DNA from 3 places in the Lentzea sp. NPDC051838 genome. Region 2 is predicted to be linked to each of the others. Evidence: riboswitches for the same ligand, from Rfam matches in the RefSeq annotation. Region 2 holds a riboswitch; each other region holds the start of a gene.
What was found. Region 2 has a riboswitch for S-adenosylmethionine ahead of thrC (threonine synthase). Riboswitches for the same ligand answer to the same signal wherever they lie in the genome.

Region 1 (7,290 bases), on a different contig from region 2:
TCGAGGTCGGCCGTCCGCTGCAGAAGCCGTCGCCGTTGTTCGCGAAGCTCGACTCGAAGCTGGGCGAGACCGGGCCCGAGTGGGCTCCGATCGTCACCGACTAGTGGCTGCTGAGAAGCGGGAACGACCGCCGGTGCCGGAAGCTCTTCCGGTGCCGGCGGTCGACGCCCACACGCATCTCGACGCGTGTGGAGCCACAGATCCGGCCGGTGTGGCGGAGATCCTCGACCGGGCCGAGGCCGCCGGGGTCTCGCACGTGATCACCGTCGCGGATGACTTGAAGGCTGCCCAGTGGGCTGCCGAGGCGTCCACTTGGGACTCGCGGGTCTACGCGGCGGTGGCCGTGCACCCGACGCGCACCTCTTCGTTCGGTGAGGTCGAGAAGGCCGAACTGGAGCGGTTGGCTGGTTTCGATCGCGTCGTGGCGATCGGCGAGACGGGTCTCGACTACTACTGGGACTACTCGCCGCCGGCCGCCCAGCACGAGGCTTTCCGTTGGCACATTGACCTTTCCAAGCGCGTCGGGAAGCCGTTGATGATCCACGACCGCGATGCCCACGAGGACATCCTGAAGGTTCTCGACTCCGAGGGTGCACCGTCCACTGTGGTGTTCCACTGCTTCTCCGGCGACGCGGACTTCGCCCGGCGGTGCGTCGACGCGGGGTACGTGCTGTCGTTCGCGGGCCCGGTGACGTTCAAGAACGCCCGCGCGCTGCGGGAAGCGGCTCAGTTGGTGCCGCAAGATCAGCTTCTGGTGGAGACGGACGCGCCGTTCCTGACGCCGCATCCGTACCGTGGCCGTCCAAACGAACCCTATTGTGTGAATTACACAGTTCGGGATTTGGCCACGCTCCGTGACGAAGATCTTTCTGAACTCTGCGCCGCAGTCACCCGTAATGCTCAACGAGTGTTCGGACTTGGCTACTGAGATGCGATGTAAGACGAACGGAGCAAAGGGTTCCTACCCCCATGGGGTGACTGAGGTCACAACATTGGCGGGGGTGTTTGCGCAACGTCCGCGACCCCGTTACTGTCCCGTGACCGTGCCACCTGAGCCGACCTTGTCGGTTCGGAGCACGCCCGCAGTCGGGGCGGGACCGAAGCCAGAAGCGCGAAGAAGCGAGACCACGTAGGAGGAGTTGCCGGGAACCTTCGAGCTCAACCCTCGAATGATCTTTGCAGCGCCAACTGTGCGGTGGCCTCCAAGCTTCCGCAATGGAGGTATCGACCCTGTGTCTGGAAGCGACAGAACTGCCGCTCCGTACGACTTCAACGAGGACACCGACTGGTTCACGCCGGTCGGGAACACCGCAGTCGGTGTCGTTGACCCCCACCCGAGCTTTCCCGCCGGTGCGCTGAGCATCTCGCCCGCGGACGTGCTCGAGGTGCTGGGCCCGGACGCCGACGAGCTCCTCGCCACGGCGAACGTCGACGTCGACGAGCTGATCCGTCTCATCAACGCCGAGACGACGATCATGCCGCCCCTCGTCCTCCCGTCGGAGGAAGAGGAGAAGAAGGACCCGCAGGTCCTCGTCCAGACCGTCACGAACTGGAAGCGCCGCTTCCTCAAGGGCGCGGTCGCCGCGATCCTCGTTTCGATCTCCGGTGGCGGCGTGACCGCCATGGCGATGGACAAGTCCCTCACGGTCGACGTGGACGGTGCACAGCAGACCGTCCACTCCTACGAGGGCACCGTCGGCGAGGTCCTGGCCGAGGAAGGCATCGTCGTCGGCGAGCACGACGCGCTGTCGCCTTCGCTGAACACGCCGATCTCCGACGGCGGCAAGATCACCCTCGACCGCGGCCGCCTCGTGAAGATGAGCATCGACGGCCAGGCCAAGGAGGACTGGGTCCGCTCGGTCACCGTCGAGGAAGCCGCCAAGCAGATGGGCGTCCCCGTCGAGGGCGCCTGGTTCTCGGCACCTTCCTCGCAGGACGTGCCGCTCGAGGGCATGAACGTCGAGGTCAAGACCCGCAAGAACATCAAGCTCTTCGACGGCGCGAACCCGGTCCGCGAAGTCCAGACCACCGCCGTCACGGTCGACGAGCTGCTGAAGAACGAGAACCTCTCGCTCGGCCCCGAGGACGCGGTCGCCTCCGGCACCGACGTGAAGCTGGCCACCGGCGCCGAGGTCTACATCTCCCGCACCGGCGTCACGGTCATCAACGTGAACGAGCCGGTCGCCCCGCCGGTCGAGAAGACCAACGACCCGAACATGAACGCGGGCGAGCAGAAGGTCACCGACCCGGGCGAGGCCGGCGAGCAGATCGCCACCTACCGCGTGACGGTCAAGAACGGCAAGGAGATCAGCCGCGAGAAGATCGGCGGCAAGGTCACCAAGGAGCCGAAGCCCAAGAAGGTCACCGTAGGCACCAAGCCGCTGCCCGACGGCGCGGTCTGGGACCGCCTCGCCGGCTGCGAGGCAGGCGGCCGCTGGGACATCAACACGGGCAACGGCTACTACGGCGGCCTCCAGTTCTCGGCCAGCACCTGGGCCTCGAACGGCGGCACCGTCTACGCCCAGCTCCCGCACCAGGCGACCCGCGAGCAGCAGATCGCCATCGCCACCAAGCTCCGCGACCGCGCGGGCGGCACCTACGGCGCGTGGCCGGGCTGCCGCGCCAAGCTGGGCCTGCCGTAACCGGCACTCCCACTCGCACTGCTCGATGAGGCCGCTCCTGGTTCGCCAGGGGCGGCCTTCGTCGTGTCTGGGGTCAAGCACCCGCCAATGCAACGCCAGAGGGCGCGGTGGCGGGTGCTGGCCTGTCGTTGTCGGCCAAGCCCGGTTTCGGTCCAGACCACGAGCTGAACCCAGCCCACCCTCGAACTACGGTCAACCCAGAGCCTCCACGACCCACGCGCGGATCGCGTGAGTCGTGTCCCGAGGGGAGATCCAGCCACCTGGTGACGCCACAGCCGGAGGGCGGGACATGCGTGCGGCACCCGCCCTCCGGCCCAAGCCCACCGCTCCCAACCTCACCTGCGAGAATGCTCAAGTGAGCCTGCTGGGACCCTCCGAAGTGCGAAAACTGGCCGAAGAGCTGGGCATCCGTCCCACCAAGAAACTGGGCCAGAACTTCGTGCACGACCCCAACACGGTCCGCAAGATCGTCGCCGCGGCCGACCTCACCGAGGACGACGTCGTCCTGGAAGTGGGCCCGGGCCTGGGCTCCCTCACGCTGGCCCTGCTCCCCAACGCCAAGCAGGTCGTAGCCGTGGAGATCGACCCACCGCTCGCGCAACGGCTGCCGCGGACGGCGCAGGAGATGGACCCGGAGAACGCGGCCAAGCTGCACGTGGTCCTCAAAGACGCCATGAAGGTCACCCAGGACGATCTCCCGGTCCAGCCGACCGCGATCGTCGCGAACCTCCCGTACAACGTCGCGGTTCCGGTGGTGCTGCACCTCCTCCACGAGCTCCCGACGCTCGACAAGGGTCTGGTCATGGTCCAGGCCGAGGTGGCGGACAGGATGGCCGCGAAGCCGGGCAGCAAGATCTACGGCGTCCCCAGCGTGAAGCTCGCCTGGTACGCCGACGCGAAGAAGGCGGGCCCGGTCGGCAGGAACGTCTTCTGGCCCGCTCCCAACGTGGACAGCGGCCTGGTCTGGTTCCACCGCCACGAAAAGCCACTCTCCACAGTGGACAAGACCCGTCTCTTCCAGATCGTCGACGCGGCCTTCGCGCAGCGCCGGAAGACGTTGAGGGCAGCCCTCAAGGGATGGGCCACGACCAACCAGGTCAACGTCGACGAGCTGCTCGAGAAGGCCGGCATCGACCCGCAGGCCAGGGGCGAGCAGCTGAGCGTGATCGACTTCATCCGGATCGCGGAGGTCTAGGCCGGGGATCCTTCGGCCAACAGTGTGATCTGTCGAACGAATCCGAATCTGGCTTGCGCAACCGAACGTGCGTCCGGTTGACTGCTACTTGCCATCCGGAGCGACTGAGAGACCTGGCTCTACGACGTCGCAGCAACCACCCGCTGGATGCGGGCAGGTGCTAACGCCAGGACCGATGGAGGATCACATGGGTACCACGCGAATGCTCACGCGCCGGCGAGTCGTCGACCAGTGCCGCCGCACCGCTTCTGCATGTCGTCGCCACCTCGTCTAAGGCGCCTTTTCACAGTCCTTTGACGCGCACTCGCACGAAGAGTGGCGCACACACCTGAGCAGAAACTTCGACCGCGCACAGCCCAAGAGGCGTGTGTGCCGTCGCGCGCAGCCGTGGAGCAGAAGTGATCACTGTCGAAAACCTCACCAAGTCCTTCCAGGGTGTCAACGCCCTCAACGGCGTGACCCTCGACGTCGAGGCGGGCACCGTGCTCGGCGTGGTCGGCCCGAGCGGGGCCGGCAAGTCGACGCTCGCCCGGTGCGTCGCGCTGCTGGAGCGGCCCGACTCGGGTGCGATCCGCGTCGACGGCACGGACATCACCAGCCTCGACGGATCGGCTCTGAGGGCCGCCCGCAGGCAGATCGGCGTTGTGCCGCAGGGAGATTCGCTGCTCAGGCAGCGCACCGCGGCGGGTAACATCGCCCTCCCGCTCGAGAGCGCCGGCGTTCCCGGACCGCAGCGCCGCACCCGTGTGGGCGAGCTGCTGGACCTCGTCGGCCTGACCGACAAGGCCGCCTCCTACCCCGACCAGCTGTCCGGCGGGCAGCGTCAGCGCATCGCCGTGGCGCGCGCACTCGCCGCGAACCCGTCCGTGCTGCTCGCCGACGAGCCCACGTCCGCCCTGGACCCGGAGACCACCGGTTCCGTGCTGACCGTGCTCGACCGTGCGCGCGCTGAGCTGGGTGTGACCGTGCTCGTCGTCACGCACGACATGGGTGTGGTCCGGAAGATCTGCGATGACGTCGCCGTGCTGGAGCAGGGCCGCGTCGTCGAGCACGGCAAGGTCCTCAGCCTGGTCAGCGACGCCGGCAGCCGCACGAGCAGCGCGTTGCTGCCCGCCGTCGACCTCAACCCGATCAACGAGAACGCCTACGACCGCGTCGCGGACGTCGTGCTCGTCGGGTTCGCCGCGGTCGGCGCGCTGCTGCCCGAGGTGTCGCACCGGTTCGGCGTCGAGCTGAACATCGTCGGTGGCGGCCTCACGCGGCTGGGCGAGACGCCGGTCGCGCGGTTCCGCCTCGGCCTGAACGGCGAGCGGTCCGACTCCGCGCTGGAGTGGATCGGCGAGGCCGGCGGCGCTGTGCAGAGGTCCCTGAAGGGGCCGCAGGGAGTAGCTGCGTGAAGTCTGCAACACCCTGGCCCGACGTCGTGAACTACCTCGTCGAGGCCACCGGGGAGACGCTGTACATGGTCGGCGTCTCCACCGTGATCGCCACAGCTTTCGGAATTCCGGTCGGGGTTTGGCTGCAGCTCACCGCCAAGGGCGGGCTGCGGCCGAACGCCGCGGTGCACCGCGTTCTCGGCTTCATCACCGACCTGGGTCGCTCGATGCCGTTCATCGTGCTGCTCGTCGCGCTCACGTCGGTCACCCGCCTGCTCGTCGGCGGATCCATCGGCAGTACAGCGGTCATCGTGCCGTTGGCGGTCGGCGCGATCCCCTTCGTCGGGCGGCTCGTCCAGAACATCCTGTCCGAGGTGCACGTGACCGTGGTCGAGGCCGCGGTCACGACCGGTGCCTCGACGCTCCGGATCGTGCGCAGTGTGCTGATCCGCGAGTCGCTGCCCGCGCTGATCAACGCCATCGGCGTCACCGTGATCGCCCTGATCGGGTACTCCGCGATGGCGGGCGTGATCGGCGGCGGTGGCCTCGGCGACCTGGCCATCCGCGAGGGCTACCAGCGCTTCAACGACCGGATCCTGTGGAGCACCGTGGCGTGGCTCGCCGTGCTCACGACGGTGATCCAGCTCGGCTTCACCCGTGCCGCCCGTGCGTCCGACCGGCGCCGGCACGCCTCCGTCTGAACCACTCGTAATTTCTCAAAAGGAACGTAATGCGTATTCGTGCTGCCCTGATCGCGGTTGCTTTGACCAGTTTGACCGCTCTGTCCGCTTGCTCGTCCGGCAGCGCGTCCTCTTCGGACACGTTGAAGGTCGGCGTCTCGCCCGTCCCGCACGCGCAGATCCTCAAGTACGTGGCCGACAACCTCGCCGCGCAGAAGGGTCTGAAGATCGAGGTCGTCGAGTTCACCGACTACGTGCAGCCGAACACCGCGCTGGTCGACGGCTCGCTGGACGCCAACTACTTCCAGACCGTCCCGTACCTGGCGACGTTCACCAAGGAGACCGGCGCCAAGGTCGAGTGGGTCGCGCCCGTCCACGTCGAGCCGCTGGGCCTCTACTCCAAGAAGGCCAAGAAGCTCGACGAGATCCCGTCCGGCGCCAAGATCGCGGTGGCCAACGACGCCACCAACGAGGCGCGCGGCCTGAAGCTGCTGGAGGCGAACGGCCTGATCAAGCTCAAGGCCGTGGACCAGCCGACCGTGCGCGACGTGGCGGAGAACCCCAAGAACCTGCAGTTCGTGCCGCTGGAGGCCGCTCAGCTGCCCCGTTCGCTGGAGGACACCGACGCGTCGGTGATCAACGGCAACTACGCGATCGACGCGGGCCTCAAGCCGGCCACCGACTCGCTCGCGCTGGAGAAGGCCGAGGGCAACCCGAACGCCAACGGTCTGGTCACCAGGACTGAGCGCAAGGACGACAAGCGCATCCGCGACCTGGCGGAGCTGCTCGGGTCGCAGCAGGTCAAGGACTACATCAAGCAGACCTACAACGGCTCGGTGATCCCGGTTTGAGAGCGGCCGTGACCGAGGGCTCCGGAACGCCCGTAGGCTGACATGGTGCTCGCAGTCGTTCCACCCCCGGTCACGGTCCGCGTCCCGGCCAAGGTCAACCTGCACCTGGCCGTCGGTGACGTGCGCCCGGACGGCTACCACGACCTGGTGACCATCTTCCAGGCGCTCTCGCTGGTCGACGAGGTCACCGTCGCGGTGGCCGACGAACCCGGCGTCGAGTGCCACGGCGAGGGCGCCGACCAGGTGCCCACGGGTGCCTCGAACCTCGCGTGGCGCGCGGTTCGCCTGCTGGCGGCGCACGCCGGCAAGGATCCGGACGACCCCAAGGTGCGCGTCGTCATCCGCAAGGCCATCCCGGTCGCGGGCGGCATGGCGGGTGGCAGTGCGGACGCGGCGGCGACTCTGGTCGGCCTGTCGTCGTTGTGGCGGCTGGAGATCAGTCGCGACGAGCTGGCCGAGCTGGCCGGAAAGCTCGGCGCCGACGTGCCTTTCGCCTTGTACGGCGGTACGGCGCTCGGTACCGGCCGCGGCGAGCGGATCGTGCCG
Region 2 (7,290 bases):
CAGACGAACTACACGCCCACGCCCTGGCCGCACGACGAGCTCAAACCCGATTTCGGTTACTACATCTGCGAAACGCTCGAAGACGGCACGCGCGCCCTCACCTACCGGGCGACGACCACGCACGTGCTGCTGCCCACCAAGGTCGCCAAGCCGGAGGAGGCGTACGAACTCGTCGCCCAGCACGTGTTCGACGACGGCCTGCGGATCGCGCCGCACGACTGGCACGACTACCACTACAACGTGCTGAAGGCGGAAGCCCCGTGGCCGCAACAGGTCGTGGCCTGGCGGGCGAGCGTGGAGCCGGTCGGGCCGCACGTGGTGGCTGACCTGCAACGGTTCCCGCGCACGGGCTGGCTGCAGTCGGAGGCGATTTCCCTCTGAGACAACGATCGCGGCAACTGGCGACCTTCTGCCAGGTGGGCGCTCTCAGCCCGACGAGACGACCGGCAAACCGAAACGTGCGATCGCGATGACCGCCTCACCGGACATGTCGTGGCAGCGGCCTGTCTCCAGGGCGATCAAGAGTTGGTGGTACTTGCCGGCGCCAAGAGAGCCATCTGATCTCGAGATCAACCGTGCAGCCGGCCAACTCGCTCTCAGCGCGACGAGACAACGCGGTCCGGGGACGCGTGGAGCGTCCCCGGACCGGCCAGAACGAAAGGAGGTGACTAGGCCAGTGCCTTGATGACGGCCTCGGCCGACGGCGGCACCGTCGCGCGCGGCCCGATCGTGTCGCCGAGCGCGTCGAGGGTCTTCAGGCCGTCGCCGGTGATGAGCAGCACGGTCTCGGCGTCCGGGTCGAGCTTGCCGGCCTCGATCAGCTTCTTCGCCGTCGCCACGGTCACGCCGCCGGCGGTCTCGGCGAAGATGCCCTCGGTGCGGGCGAGGAGCTTGATGCCCTCGACGACCTCTTCGTCGGTCACGTCCTCGATGGCGCCGTTGGTGCGGCGGACCGCGTCGAGCACGTAGGGGCCGTCGGCCGGGGCTCCGATCGCCAGTGAGCGGGCGATGGTGTCCGGGCGGACCGGGCGGATGACGTCGTGGCCTTCCTTGTACGCGGCGGACACCGGGCTGCAGCCGGTGGCCTGGGCGCCGAAGACGCGGTACGGGGTGGCTTCGACCAGGTCGAGCTGGCCGAGCTCGCGGAAGGCCTTGTCGACCTTGGTGAGCTGCGAGCCGGAGGCGATGGGCACGACGATCTGGTCGGGCAGGCGCCAGCCGAGCTGTTCGGCGACCTCGTAGCCGAGGGTCTTCGAGCCCTCCGCGTAGTACGGGCGGACGTTGACGTTCACGAACGCCCAGTCCTCGTGCTCCGCGGCGAGTTCCTGGGCGAGGCGGTTGACGTCGTCGTAGTTGCCGTCGACGGCGATCAGGGCGCCTTCGTAGACGGCGCTCATCAGGATCTTGGCGCGCTCGAGATTGGAGGGAACGAGAACGACCGACTGCCAGCCCGCGCGGGCTGCGGCCGCGGCCACGGCGTTGGCCAGGTTGCCGGTGGACGGGCAGGCCAGGACCTTGAAGCCGAGCTCGCGGGCCGCGGCGAGAGCGACGCCGACCACGCGGTCCTTGAAGGAGTGGGTGGGGTTGCCGGTGTCGTCCTTCACCCAGACCTTGCGGACGCCCAGGGCCTTGGCGAGGTTGTGGGCCTCGACCAGGCGGGTGCCGCCGGGGTCGGTGTTCGGGTGCTGTTCCACAGTGGACGGAACGGGGAGAAGGCCGCGGTAGCGCCAGATCGACCTGGGGCCGGCTTCGATGTCCTCGCGCCGGATCTTGCCGAAGTCGTAGGCCACTTCCAGCGGCCCGAAACACTCCAGACAGGCGTACTCAGGAGCGAGAGGGGTTTCATTGCCACATTCCCGGCACAGCAGTGCGCGGGCCGGGCCGAGGTCGAACTTCGTGCTCGTGGGCACAGTGACAGCAGTCATCGCGAGGTATCTCCTCATCTTTCCCGCGAAATCGAACGGGTCGGAATTGGCACCGTGATCGTCTGCGCGCGCTGATGCACTGCGCTGACGCCGGTTGCCGGGGCTTCGTCGGGCCGTTCCCTCTGCCCCTCTGGATGAAGGTGTTCAGTTGTGGCTACCAAGCTACGGCACCAGTCCGTTGCTCAGCCACAGACGTCCACGATCCGGGACGTGGGAGGATGCGGAGCGTGAGCGCACCGGAGTCACTGCACCTCGTCGTCGGCGAGGAGGAGTTGCTGGTCGAACGTGCTGTTCGGGCGGCTCTCGAAGCTGCACGGAAGGTCGATTCGACGGCCGATCTGACCCGTGTGCAGGTGACTGAACTCACGCCTCCCGAGCTGGCTGAGCTGGTGAGTCCGTCGCTGTTCGCGGAGGGGCGAGTGATCGTCCTGCAGAACGCGCAGGACATCGGAAAGGAGATCGCCGACACGGTGCTCTCCTACGTCAAGGCGCCCGCGGACGGGGTCACGCTCGTCGTCGTGCACACGGGCGGTGGTCGCAGCAAGGCGGCCAAGGACCTGCCGGGACAACTGAAGAAGGCCGGTGCCGCGGTCACCGAGTGCGCCAAGATCACCAAGCCCGCTGAGCGGGAGGCGTTCGTGCGCAACGAGGTGCGGCAGGCTGGCGGCAAGATCGATCCCGAGGGTGTCGCCACGCTCATCGACGCCGTGGGCACGAACCTGCGCGAGCTCGCTGCGGCGGCGTCGCAGCTCGTGTCCGACACCGACGGCAAGGTGACGGTCGACGAGATCCGGCGCTACCACCAGGGCAAGGCCGAGGTGACCGGGTTCGCGGTCGCCGAGAAGGCCGTGACCGGTGATCGGGCGGGGGCGATGGAGGCGTTGCGCTGGGCCATGCAGCTCGGGGTGCCGCACGTGCTGGTCGCGGACGCGTTGGCGGATGCGGTGCGCACGGTCGCGCGCGTGTCGGCGGTGGGGCGGGCCGATCCGTTCAGCCTGGCCGGGCCGCTCGGCATGCCGCCGTGGAAGATCAAGAAGGCGCAGGCGCAGGCTCGCGGCTGGGACCAGTCCGGGCTCGCCGACGCGATGCAGGTGGTCGCGGGGCTCAACGCCGACGTGAAGGGTGTGGCGGCCGACGCCGACTACGCGCTCGAACGTGCGGTGCTCAAGATCGTTGCCAGCCACGGCCGCCGTTGATCAAACCTTGGGGATCCCGATCAGGTACTGGGCTCCCGTGAAGCCCGGGACGACGCCGATCTTCCAGGTGAACGTGTCGGTGTTGGCCAGGCCGTCGACCATTCGCTGCAGTTCCGCGCGTCCGTACATGCGCAGGAACGACACGACGCTGTCGAAGAACATCATGAACGGCAGCACCGGCACGAGGTAGGTCAGCACCAGCCGCAGCAGGTAGCGGGGGAGTGGGTTGCGCTGGAACGGCGCGGAGATCAGCACCATCAGCGTCGTGAAGAACGGGAACAGCAGCGGGTAGACGAACGACCGCTTGGTGTCGACGACGACCATCGGCTGCCGGGTGTCGACGGCGTTCTGCAGCATCCGCGTCGCCAAAGCCGGCGGGAAGTGGTGGAAGGCGCCGTAGATCGTCCGCGTCCCCTCGAGAGAGCAGTCCGTGGCGTCGACGGACGACGACTCGTAGTCGACCGAGCAACAGTCGTCCAGCACGTCGGCGTTCGCGGCCTGAACCCGTTGGAACGCGGGCACATTGGGCACGAGATCGGTCAGTGTCACGTGGGTGTGCACGCCTTCGCGGTGGAGCCGCCGCTGGATCAACGGCACCGGCCCGCCCGAGCCCGCGCAGAGGTCGACGATCCGATGCGAGGCACCGAGCCGCAGCGCAAGAGACAGCGGCACCGAGTACTCCCGTGCGGCGTCCGTCAGCTTGTAGATGAACGCGATGGACTCGGTGTGCAGCGTGCGCAACACCGGCGGCGTGCGGTCGAGGTCGTGCAGCTCGACGAAGTCAATGCGCGGGAGCGATTCCATGGCTCTTATGCCTACTGGTCAACCGCACGGGCAGTCCATCCGCCGGAAAGGGCAGACCGCGCCGATTCCACGGGATCTCGTAGCCGTCCTCAACGGACCACTCGAAGCGGTCGAGCACCTGGCGCATCACGGCGTCAACGACCATGCCCGCGAAGTGCATCCCGATGCACTTGTGCACACCGCCGCCGAACGGGATCCACGCGTACCGGTGCACCTTGTCCTCGGCGCGTTCCTCGCTGAACCGCAACGGGTCGAACGCGAAAGGATCTGTCCACAGCTCGTGCATGTGGTGGTTGAACTGCGGGATGGTCTGGACGTACGTGCCCGCGGCGATCGGATGCCCCAGCACCTGAGTCGGCCGCACCGTGCGCCGGACCAGGTGCGGCAACGGAGGCGCGAGCCGCAGCGCCTCCTTGCGCACCAGCTCCACCGCGGCGCTGTCGGAGCGGCACCGGTCCTGCCACGACGGGTGCAGCGCCAGGTAGTACATGATCGTCGACAGTGCGATGGTCGACGTGTCCCGCGCGGCCAGCAGCAACAGGATCATGTGGTTGACCACGTCCTCAGCGGTGAACCGGTCACCCTCATCAGAAGATGCCGCGCACAGCATGCTGAGCAGGTTGTCCGCGGGTCCGTCCGAAGAACGCCGCTCGGCCACCCACACCCCGAAGATCGTCTCCAGCCGCCGGCGGGCCGCCAGCCCGCGTGACCAGGCCAGTCCGGGCACGGGGAACCGCACGATCCCCGTCGACGCGCGCAGACACGCCTCGAACAGCCGGTTCACCTCGTCCGCCTCAGCGCCGAGCCCCGAGCCGGTGAGCACCTCGGACGTCAGGTTGAAGATCATCTCGCGCACCGCCGGGTACACCTGGAACCCGGCAGAGACAGGCCACGACTCCAGTTCGCGGGCCAGAGCCGGCTCCATCCGCGCGCGATAGGCGGACAGCCGGGCGGGCAGGAACGCCTGCTGCATGATCCGGCGGTGGTGCAGGTGCTCGTCGAAGTCGAGCAGCAGGAGCCCGCGGTGGAAGAACGGCCCGATGAATCTCTCCCAACCGCCGCCGTTCGAGTAGGCCTTGTCCCGGTTGAGCAGCACTTCCTCAGTGGCGTCCGGCCCCAGAGCCATGGTCATCCGCACCCCGAACATCGGCACGGATGACACCGGGCCGAACCGGTCGTAGCGGTCGCGCGCCCAGTCCACCGGGCTGCGCATGTACGCGAGAGTGTCACCGAGGAAGGGCAGCTTCATGAAGAGACGCTGGCACGCGCCCAGCCACCGAAGCCATCAGAACAGCGAAAAGGGCCCGCTCAACGGAGAGCGGGCCCTTTTCGGAAGCTCAGGCTCAGAGCGCGTTCGCGCGCAGTGCCATCGCCGACTTCTTGTTGGCGGCCTGGTTGGCGTGGATGACGCCCTTGGTGGCGGCCTTGTCGAGCTTGCGGGACGCGTCCTGCAGCAGCTCCAGGGCCTTCGCCTTGTCACCGGCCTCGGCAGCCTCGCGGAACTTGCGGATGGCCGTCTTCAGGGACGACTTGACCGACTTGTTGCGAAGGCGAGCCTTCTCGTTGGTCTTGATCCGCTTGAGCTGGGACTTGATGTTCGCCATGCGACATCACCCTTCTTGTCGAAACCGGAGTTCGTGACGCGCTTGGTCGGCACCGATCAGAGACCGGCTCTCCTCCACGGCGGAGTGCCGCGCGTTCACGACGACGAAGGATATCAGGCCAGCTCAGCGCACCGTGAACGCGGCCTTCTCCGCGCCCACCACGGCCTCGTACCCACCGCGCGCGACCTCACGCCGGCCGTCGCCGTCCACGTCGCCCACGGTCAGCGCGAGCTGCGAGAGCTGGAACGACACCTCGACCTGCTTCGACTGTCCCGCAGCGAGTTCGACGCGCGACCAGCCCACCAGGCGGGCGTCCGGCGTCAGCACGGGCGAGGCCGGCTGACGGACGTAGACCGGCACCACGACCGTGCCTGCCCGCCCACCGGTGTTCGCCACCGTGAACTTCACCACGCCCTTCGAACGATCCACCGCCACGGACGTGCCCGAGGTCGCGAAGGTGGTGTACGAGAGCCCGTGCCCGAACGGGTACAGCGCGTCGTACTTCGCCGAGGCCGAGGTGTTCGCCCCTGGCAGCTGGTCGTAGGTCAGCGTCGGGTCACCCAGCGCACGAGGCCACGACACCGTCAGCTTGCCGCTCGGGTTCACCGCGCCGAACAGCACGTCGGCGATACCGCGGCCACCCTCGCTGCCCGGCAACCAGCCCGCGACCAGCGCGTTCGCGTCGGCAGCGCCGCCGAGCACCTGCGGGCGAGCGGTCAGCAGCACCACGACCACGGGCTTGCCGGTCGCCTGCACCGAGTCGACCCACGCCTGCTGGTCCGCCGTCAGCACCGGGTTCTCCGTGTCGGCAGGTCCCTCCGCACCGGGCTTCTCGCCCAGGACGACGACGACCGCGTCCGCACCGGCAGCCTCGGACACCGCAACAGCAGGAGTGGCAGCGTGCACCACGGACGCACCAGGCGCGGCCTCACGGATACCGGTCAGCACGGTCGCGGTCGGCGGCAACGGCGAGTCGTCCGGCACGCCCTGCCACTCGACGGTCCACCCGCCGAGCTGGCGACGCACGTCGTCGGCGGTCTCACCGGTCACGACGATCTTCTTCGCGGCAGAGGACAGCGGCAGCACACCGTCGTTCTTCAGCAGCACAGTGCCTTCAGCAGCGGCCTTACGCGCCAGATCGCGGTCAGCGTTCACCACGTTGCCGTCGGCCTTCGCCGGATCGACATAAGGCTTCTCGAACAGCCCCAGGTCGAACTTGAGGCGGAGGACCCGGCGCACCGCCTGGTCGATCCGACCGCGCGACACCGAGCCGTCGCGCACGTTCGCCAGCAGCAGCGACGTGAACTCGGCCGCGTTCGACGGCTCCATCGCCATGTCCACACCGGCGTTGACGCTCATCGCGATCGCCGTCTTGTAGTCCGGCGCGACCTTGTGGCGATCCACCAGGTACTTCATGTCCTGCCAGTCCGAGACCGCGACGCCCTTGAAGCCCATGCGTTCCCGCAGCTGCTTCTGCAGCATGTACTTCGACGCGTGCACCGGCACGCCGTTCAACGACCCGGAGTTGATCATTACCGTGCGCACGCCCGCGTCGAACTGCGCCTGGAACGACGGCAGCACCACGTCCTGCAGCTGACGGATCGGAATCTGCGCCGCCGCGCGGTCGTGCCCGTTCTCCGGCGCCGAGTAGCCCGCGAAGTGCTTGGCAGTAGCGGTCAACTGCGCGGTGTCGTCCACCTCGGACTGTTGCCCGCGCACGTTCGCCGCGGCCATCTGCCCGGAGAGGAACGAGTCCTCGCC
Region 3 (7,290 bases), on a different contig from region 2:
CGGTCACCCGTGCGGCGAACTGGATCTGCGCGCCTACGCGGCCTACCCGCACGTACTGGTCTCCCGACGTGGTCGGCTGACCGCGCCGATCGACGACGTGTTGGCGGCGGAAGGGTTGCAGCGCAAGGTGATCGCGACCGTGGCGACGGTGCACACCGCCCTGCAGATCGCGGCGGCGAGCGACGCGCTCGTGACCACCACGACGATCCTCTGCCGGCCGTTGATCGAGGCGTTCGGGCTGGTCACCCGGCCGCTGCCGGTCGAGTCACCGGAGGCGGCGATCAACTGCAACTGGCACCAGCGCTACGACTCGGACCTCGCCCACGCATGGCTGCGCGACCAGGTGCGGGCGACTCTCACGGAAGTGCTAGCGCGATGACGCCGGGAAAACGCGGGTTCTCGGCCTCGTCGAGCATCGCGGCCGCCACGGTTTCGCGGCTGACCTTCGCACCGAGGTCGAACGGCGGCCCGGCGTCCAGCCCGACCGTGCGGCGGTCTGGGCTTTCGCGTTCATCGCTGAGCACCCCCGCGTGGAAGACGGTGCCCCCGGCGGCGAGGACGGCGTTGTCGGCCGCGATCTTGTCCGGAATCCGGTCGCCCAGGAACTTCCAGAGGACAGCGGCGCCCTCGCCCGCGGCCTCTGCCGACCCGCCCGTTCCATAGGCGCCGAGCCAGATGATCCGGCGCGGCCCGGCGGCGACGACCGCCTTGGCGCCGTCGAGGAGGACGCCCGCGCGGTCCGTGCCGAGGCCGGACAGCACGACGGAGTCCACGTCGAGGGAAATGCTCGAAGGGTCGCTCACATCACCGGCGACCTTGCGCAGGTTCGGGTGGTCCAGGCCGATTTTCCGCGGGTCGCGGGCGATCGCGGTGACGGTGTGGCCACGCTCCAGAGCCTGGCGGGTGAGGGCGAGACCGGTCCGGCCGGAAGCCGCGAGAATTGTCAGGTGCATGCCGAAAACGCTATTGAGCACACCGATTAACATCAAGTGCAATGTCATCAACCGGTGATTTACCCAGACGCAATCAGCCTTCTTCGCGCAGCTTTTCCAGCGATTCGGCGAGATCAGCCGGGTATTCCGACGTGTAGGTGACCCACTGGCCGTCGGCCGGGTGGTGGAAGCCGAGCTGCCGCGCGTGCAGCCACTGCCGGGTCACGCCGAGCCGCTTGGCCAGCGTCGGGTCCGCCCCGTACGTCAGGTCGCCGACACACGGGTGGTGCAGCGCCGAGAAGTGCACGCGAATCTGGTGCGTGCGCCCGGTTTCCAGGTGCACCTCGACGAACGACGCCGCCCGGAACGCCTCGATCACCTCGTAGTGCGTGATCGACGGCTTGCCGGAGTTCATCACCGCGAACTTGTAGTCGTGCTTCGGGTGCCGGTCGATCGGGGCGTCGATGGTGCCCTTGATCGGGTCCGGGTGCCCCTGCACGATCGCGTGGTAGACCTTGTCGACGGTCCGCTCTTTGAAGGCGTGCTTCAAAGCCGAATAGGCGGACTCGGACTTGGCGACGACCATGACGCCCGTGGTGCCGACGTCGAGCCGGTGCACGACACCCTGGCGTTCGGCGGCACCGGACGTGGCGATGCGGTGGCCGGCGGCGGCGAGCCCGCCCACGACGGTCGGCCCGGTCCACCCTGGTGACGGGTGCACGGCGACGCCCACCGGCTTGTCGACCACGATGATGTCGTCGTCCTCGTGGATCACGACCAGGCCCTCGACCGGGATCGCCTGCACGGTGACCGGCTGCGGCGGAGCGGGCAGCGTGATCTCCAGCATCGCACCGGCCGTCAGCCGGTCGGACTTGCCCACGACCCTGCCGTCGATCAGCACGTCGTCGGCGTCGGCGATCGACGCGATCGCGGTGCGGGACAGACCCAGCAGCTTCGCGAGGCCCGCGTCGACACGCATGCCGTCCAGCCCGTCCGGAATGGGCAGCGTTCGGTAACCGCTCACGCGTCGACCTTCTTCTCTTCTTTGTGAACCGTCCCGTCGTAGTCGTGCTGCAGAAGCGCCAGCACCACGATCGTCGCGCCACCGCAGACGATCGCCATGTCGGCGACGTTGAACACCGGCCACACTCGGCCGAACGGGTCGAACAGCGACAGGAAGTCCACCACGTGGCCGCGCATCGGCCCAGGCTGCCGGAACAGCCGGTCGGCCAGGTTGCCGAGGGCCCCGCCCAGCACCAGCCCGAGCCCGACGGCCCACGGCTGGGAGCGGAGGTTGCGCGAGATCCAGAGGATGAACCCGGCGACGCCCAGCGCGATGAGCGCCAGGATCCACGTCATGCCCTCGGCCATGCCGAACGCGGCGCCGGGGTTGCGGACGAACGTCAGGTAGAGCACGCCGCCGAACAGCTTGATCGGGTCGGCACCCTCGAGGAACGCCACGGACAGGACTTTGGTGAGGACGTCCAGCGCCAGCACGACGGCGGCCAGCACCGCGAGGATCTTGATCCGCGGCTCGGGCAGCGAACCGCTGATCGCGAACTCCGGCTCGATGACGTCGTCGGAGGACACGACCCGCTCGGCGGCGGGCTTCTCCTCCTCGGCCGGCAGCTCCGCGACCACGGCCACGGCCTCGGTTTTGGTGTCCGCGCCGGCGTCGTCGGCTTCGTCGTCGGCGAGATCGACCCCGACGAACTCGTTGGACTTGCGATCCGCGACCGGCTTCGGCTCGCTGACCTGCTCTTCCGCAGGCTTCTCAGCGACCTCGTCGGCGGCCTTGGACTCGTCACTCACCAGGTCATTGTCCACTACCGGAACTACGCGAGGAACGGCGGCAGGGTTCGGCTGTCGTCCTCGGGCACCCAGCGGCCGTCGCGCTGCGTGTAGGTCCACTTCGGACCCTCGGTGACGAGAGTGCGCAGCGCGGCCACCAGGCGGTCGACGTGCTCGGCGGTCGTACCCAGGCCGATCGAGGCACGCACGGCGCGCTCCTCGTGCGATCCGGCCTGCTTGACGAGCCGCCCGACGATCACGTGGGCGCAGAACGCTCCGTCACGGACGCCGATGCCGTACTCGCAGGACAGCGCCGCCGCGAGGAAGCCCGCGTCGAAGCCGGAGATCGTGAAGCTCACGACGCCCACCTTGTCGGCGTCGGTCAGGATCGACAGCTCGCGGAAGCCAGGGATCGAGCGCAGCCCGTCCTGCAGGCGCGTCAGCAGCTCCTGCTCGTGCGCGACCGTCTGCTCCCAGTGCCGCGACAGGATCTCGCAGGCCGACGCCAGCGCGTGCACGCCGACGACGTTCGGGCTGCCGGCCTCGTGCCGCTCCGGCACCGCGGACCAGGCCACGCCGAGCCGGTCGCCGTGGTCGGTCACCTTGGCCGTCGCACCGCCGCCCACCAGGTACGGCTGAGCCTGCTGCAGCCAGTCCGCGCGACCCACCAGGACGCCGGCACCGAACGGCGCGTAGATCTTGTGGCCGGAGAACGCGATGTAGTCGACGCCCAGCTCACGGACGTTGATCGGGCGGTGCGGGGCGAGCTGCGCGGCGTCGAGCGCGATGCGCGCGCCGTGCCTGCGGGCGACCTTCGCGAGCTCCGCGACCGGCCACAGCTCCCCCGTGACGTTGGACGCCCCGGTGACGATCACGAGCCTCGGGCCGACCGGGGCGGCGGCAAGAGCCCGGTCCAGCGCGACAACAGCAGCGCCGGACGACGACGGGGCGGGAATGCGCTGAACGTTCGGGCCACGCCACGGCAGCAGAGCGGCGTGGTGCTCGCTGTCGAACAGCACGACGGCGGTGTTGCGAGGAACGCTGCGCGCCAACAGGTTCAGCGAATCCGTGGTGTTGCGGGTGAAGACGACGGTGTCGGACGAGTGGGCGCCGACGAACTTGCGGATGCGGTCCCGCGCCTGCTCGTAGACGCGAGTGGAGACCTGGGAGGCGAACCCGGCGCCGCGGTGCACGCTGGCGTACCAGGGCAGCAGCTCGTCGACGGCGTCGCGCACCTCCTGCAGACAGGGCGCAGAGGCCGCGTGATCGAGGTTCGCATACGTCACGCGCTCTCCGGTGACGAGAGGAACGCGCAGGTCAGCGCCGACGACAGCGGGAACCGAGGTAACAGTCTGAGGGGTGATCGCGAGCGTCATCGAACTGCCTCCGAGGCCAGGGGCCCCGTTCTGCGAAGGCCCGCGCTTGACCGGCGCCCCACGCGCCGGACCAGGTCCTCACCAAGGGCACCCCACCGCGGTTGGAGGGTTGCCGGCCAGCAAGCTTGGGCTTGACGCTGGCTCTCATGACCTGCCGATGACGTTAGCGGAGCCTCGCGGCGGAAGTCGACCACCGATCACATGCTGAGAAGCCTCGGAGACCGAGCTAGTCGCCTGTCTCGCCCTTCCACCGTGCGTAGCGACCGGCCCGGTCCACGGCACGTATGCGCCGCTCAGCGGCATCGCGCGCCTCTTCGGTGGTCACGATGAGCAACTGGTCGTCGACCTGCAGCCGAGTCGTCGGCTGTGGCGTGAAACTCTTCCCCGACCGCACCACGAGGCTCACCGTGGCGCCGCTCGGCAGCCGCAGCTCGGTCATGTAGACGCCGTGCAGCTTCGACCCGCGCTGGATGTGCACCTGCAGCAGCTCGGCGCCCAGCTCGTCCAACGGCGAGGAGTCGACCTGCACCTCCTGCGCCTCGTGCAGGTTCACCAGCCCGAGCCGCCGCGCGAGGAACGGCAACGTCGAACCCTGCACCGCCGTCAGCACGATGACCAGCACGAACACCGCGTCGACCAGGTCGCGCGCACCCTCGACGCCCTGGATCAACGGAATCAGCGCGAACACGATCGGCACGGCACCGCGCAGCCCCGACCAGGAGAGGAACGCCTGCTCCCGCCACGGCACCTTGAACGGCAGCGAGGCGAGCACGACCGACAGCGGCCGTGCCACGAACGTCAGCACCACGCCCGCGATCAGCGCGGGAACCAGCGCGTCGAGCAGCCGCGACGGCGAGGCGTACAGGCCGAGTAAGACGAAGAGCCCGATCTGGGCGAGCCATCCCAGCCCCTCGGCGAACGAGAGGGTGTCGGCGCGGTGCGGCAGGCGGGCGTTACCGAGGGCGAGCGCGGCGACGTAGACGGCGAGGAAGCCGGACGCGTGCACCAGATCGCCTGCGGTGTAAGCGATCACGCACACGGCGACGGTGGCGAGTGGGTACAAGCCGGTGGCGGGAAGCGCCGCGCGTCTCAGTGCCGCCGCACCGAAAACGCCGAGCAGCACGCCGATGAGCGCGCCCGCCGCGAGTTCGTAGAGCACCAGCAACGGCGCGGTCCACGAGATCTTGTCCGCCGACGCCAGCAGCACCACGGCGATGTAGACCGGCGCGTCGTTGAGGCCTGATTCCAGTTCGAGCGCGCCCGTGAGCCGCGCCCCCACTCCCAGCGACCGCAGCACGCTGAACACGGCCGCCGCGTCCGTGGACGACAGCACCGCGCCCCACAGCAGCGCCATCCGCCAGTCGAGACCGAGCAGGAAGTGCAACGCCGTGCCGGTGACCGCGACGCTCACCGCGACGGCCACTGTGGACAGTGCCACGCCTAACCACAGCGACGTCTTCACGGCGTGCCAACGGGTCGTGAGCCCGCCCTCGGTCAGGATCAGCACCAGGGCCGCGATGCCGAGAGACTGCGTCAGGTCGGCGTCGTCGAACTTGATGCCGAACACCGACTCGCCGAGGAGCACTCCGATGCCCAGGTACAGCAACAGCGAGGGCAGGCCGAGCCGGATCGACACCCGCACCGCGATCACGGAGATCAGCAGTACGGCTGCGCCGATGCCCAGCACGACCGTGATGTCACCCACCTGGACCATTCTGGTTGATCACCACCGAATTGGACGAATCAGACGCGTTAACAACACCCGCCGTTCGCCCCTACTGGGCTCATGCGCGGTGGAGCATGTTGATCAGTGGCTCAATCCCTACCCTGCACGGAGTTGAACCATGAGGATCCTCATCGCGCTGGCGGCCGCCTTGATGGTGACCGGAACCACAGCGGCGCAAGCGGCGGCACCTGCCGTCCTGGCAGCACCGAACATCAACGTCGCGAACGTCCAGGCGCACCTGAACCAGTTCCAGACGATCGCGAACAACAACGGCGGCAACCGCGCCCACGGTCGTCCCGGCTTCAAGGCCTCGATCGACTGGGTGAAGAGCAAGCTCGACGCGGCGGGCTTCGCCACGCGCGTGCAGTCGTTCACCTACGGCGGTGCCACCGGCTACAACCTGATCGCCGACTACCCCGGCGGCGACGCCAACAACGTCGTCATGCTGGGCGGCCACCTCGACAGCGTCACCAGGGGCCCCGGCATCAACGACAACGGCAGCGGCTCCGCCTCGATCCTGGAGGTCGCCCTCCAGGTGAAAGCAACCGGTTTCAAGCCGACCAAGCACCTGCGGTTCGGCTGGTGGGGCGCGGAGGAGCTCGGCCTCATCGGTTCGAAGGCCTACGTGAAGTCCCTGTCCAGCACCGAGAAGTCGAAGATCAAGGCGTACCTGAACTTCGACATGACCGGCTCGCCGAACCCCGGCTACTTCGTCTACAACGGCCGTGAAGCCGGGTCGTCCCCCGGCTCGGTCGAACTGCAGCAGCGCCTGGAGGCGGCCTTCACGGCGATCAACGTCAAGACCGAGCTGACCAACGTCGACGGACGCTCCGACCACGCGGCGTTCTCGAGCGCGGGTATCGCGACCTCGGGCACGTACGCCGGCGGCGACGAGCGGAAGACCGCGGCGCAGGTGGCGAAGTGGGGCGGCACGGCCGGTCAGTACATGGACCGCTGCTACCACCAGGCCTGCGACACCACGTCGAACATCAACGCCACGGCTCTCGACCGCCACGCGGACGTGATGGCCATCGCGTTGTGGGGCCTGGCCGCCTAGAACCTGGTCAGCACCTGCACGGCCTCGTCGAGCACCGGTTCGACGAGGTCGGGCAGGGTCACGTACATCTGCGCCTGGCCGAGGTAGAGGCTGAACGCGATCAACGCGCGCTTCTTCGCGTGCTCGTGGTCGAACCCGAGCTGCTCGAACAGCTCGGTCAGGTAGCCGAGCCTTCTCTCCGTGACGCGCTTGAGAACCGGCGCGATCACCTCGTTCTCGGCGCCTGCCTGCAACGCCATCTCCACCGAGCCCTTGCGGTGCCGGTCGAGCACCGTCGCGAACAACGTCCTGAGCTTGTCCTGCGGCGTGCGTTCCGACTCGACCAGCTCGATGACCCTCTCGGTGTGCTCCCGTTCCCACCGCTCGACCGTCGCCCTCAGCAGCGCGTCGCGGTTCGGGAAGTGGTGG

Region 1: another riboswitch for S-adenosylmethionine. It lies ahead of AB0M24_RS41445 (methionine ABC transporter ATP-binding protein); the one in region 2 lies ahead of thrC (threonine synthase).
Region 3: another riboswitch for S-adenosylmethionine. It lies ahead of AB0M24_RS35295 (aminotransferase class V-fold PLP-dependent enzyme); the one in region 2 lies ahead of thrC (threonine synthase).

What each region holds. Positions count from the first base shown of each region.
Region 1 covers NZ_JBFAYI010000035.1:74,206-81,495, forward strand. The annotation lists gene metG (methionine--tRNA ligase) at 1-104, shown strand, start outside; gene AB0M24_RS41430 (TatD family hydrolase) at 104-928, shown strand; gene AB0M24_RS41435 (transglycosylase family protein) at 1,233-2,642, shown strand; gene rsmA (16S rRNA (adenine(1518)-N(6)/adenine(1519)-N(6))-dimethyltransferase RsmA) at 3,004-3,837, shown strand; SAM riboswitch class I at 3,926-4,019, shown strand; gene AB0M24_RS41445 (methionine ABC transporter ATP-binding protein) at 4,236-5,234, shown strand; gene AB0M24_RS41450 (methionine ABC transporter permease) at 5,231-5,914, shown strand; gene AB0M24_RS41455 (MetQ/NlpA family ABC transporter substrate-binding protein) at 5,944-6,744, shown strand; gene AB0M24_RS41460 (4-(cytidine 5'-diphospho)-2-C-methyl-D-erythritol kinase) at 6,787-7,290, shown strand, end outside.
Region 2 covers NZ_JBFAYI010000046.1:6,066-13,355, reverse strand. The annotation lists gene AB0M24_RS44830 (hypothetical protein) at 1-381, shown strand, start outside; gene thrC (threonine synthase) at 669-1,925, opposite strand; SAM riboswitch class I at 1,937-2,066, opposite strand; gene holA (DNA polymerase III subunit delta) at 2,144-3,121, shown strand; gene AB0M24_RS44815 (class I SAM-dependent methyltransferase) at 3,122-3,925, opposite strand; gene AB0M24_RS44810 (cytochrome P450) at 3,903-5,174, opposite strand; gene rpsT (30S ribosomal protein S20) at 5,269-5,529, opposite strand; gene AB0M24_RS44800 (glycoside hydrolase family 3 N-terminal domain-containing protein) at 5,653-7,290, opposite strand, start outside.
Region 3 covers NZ_JBFAYI010000024.1:12,946-20,235, reverse strand. The annotation lists gene AB0M24_RS35315 (LysR family transcriptional regulator) at 1-379, shown strand, start outside; gene AB0M24_RS35310 (NAD(P)H-binding protein) at 357-953, opposite strand; gene AB0M24_RS35305 (RluA family pseudouridine synthase) at 1,027-1,911, opposite strand; gene lspA (signal peptidase II) at 1,953-2,744, opposite strand; gene AB0M24_RS35295 (aminotransferase class V-fold PLP-dependent enzyme) at 2,768-4,099, opposite strand; SAM riboswitch class IV at 4,137-4,251, opposite strand; gene AB0M24_RS35290 (potassium/proton antiporter) at 4,326-5,804, opposite strand; gene AB0M24_RS35285 (M28 family metallopeptidase) at 5,944-6,882, shown strand; gene AB0M24_RS35280 (TetR/AcrR family transcriptional regulator) at 6,879-7,290, opposite strand, start outside.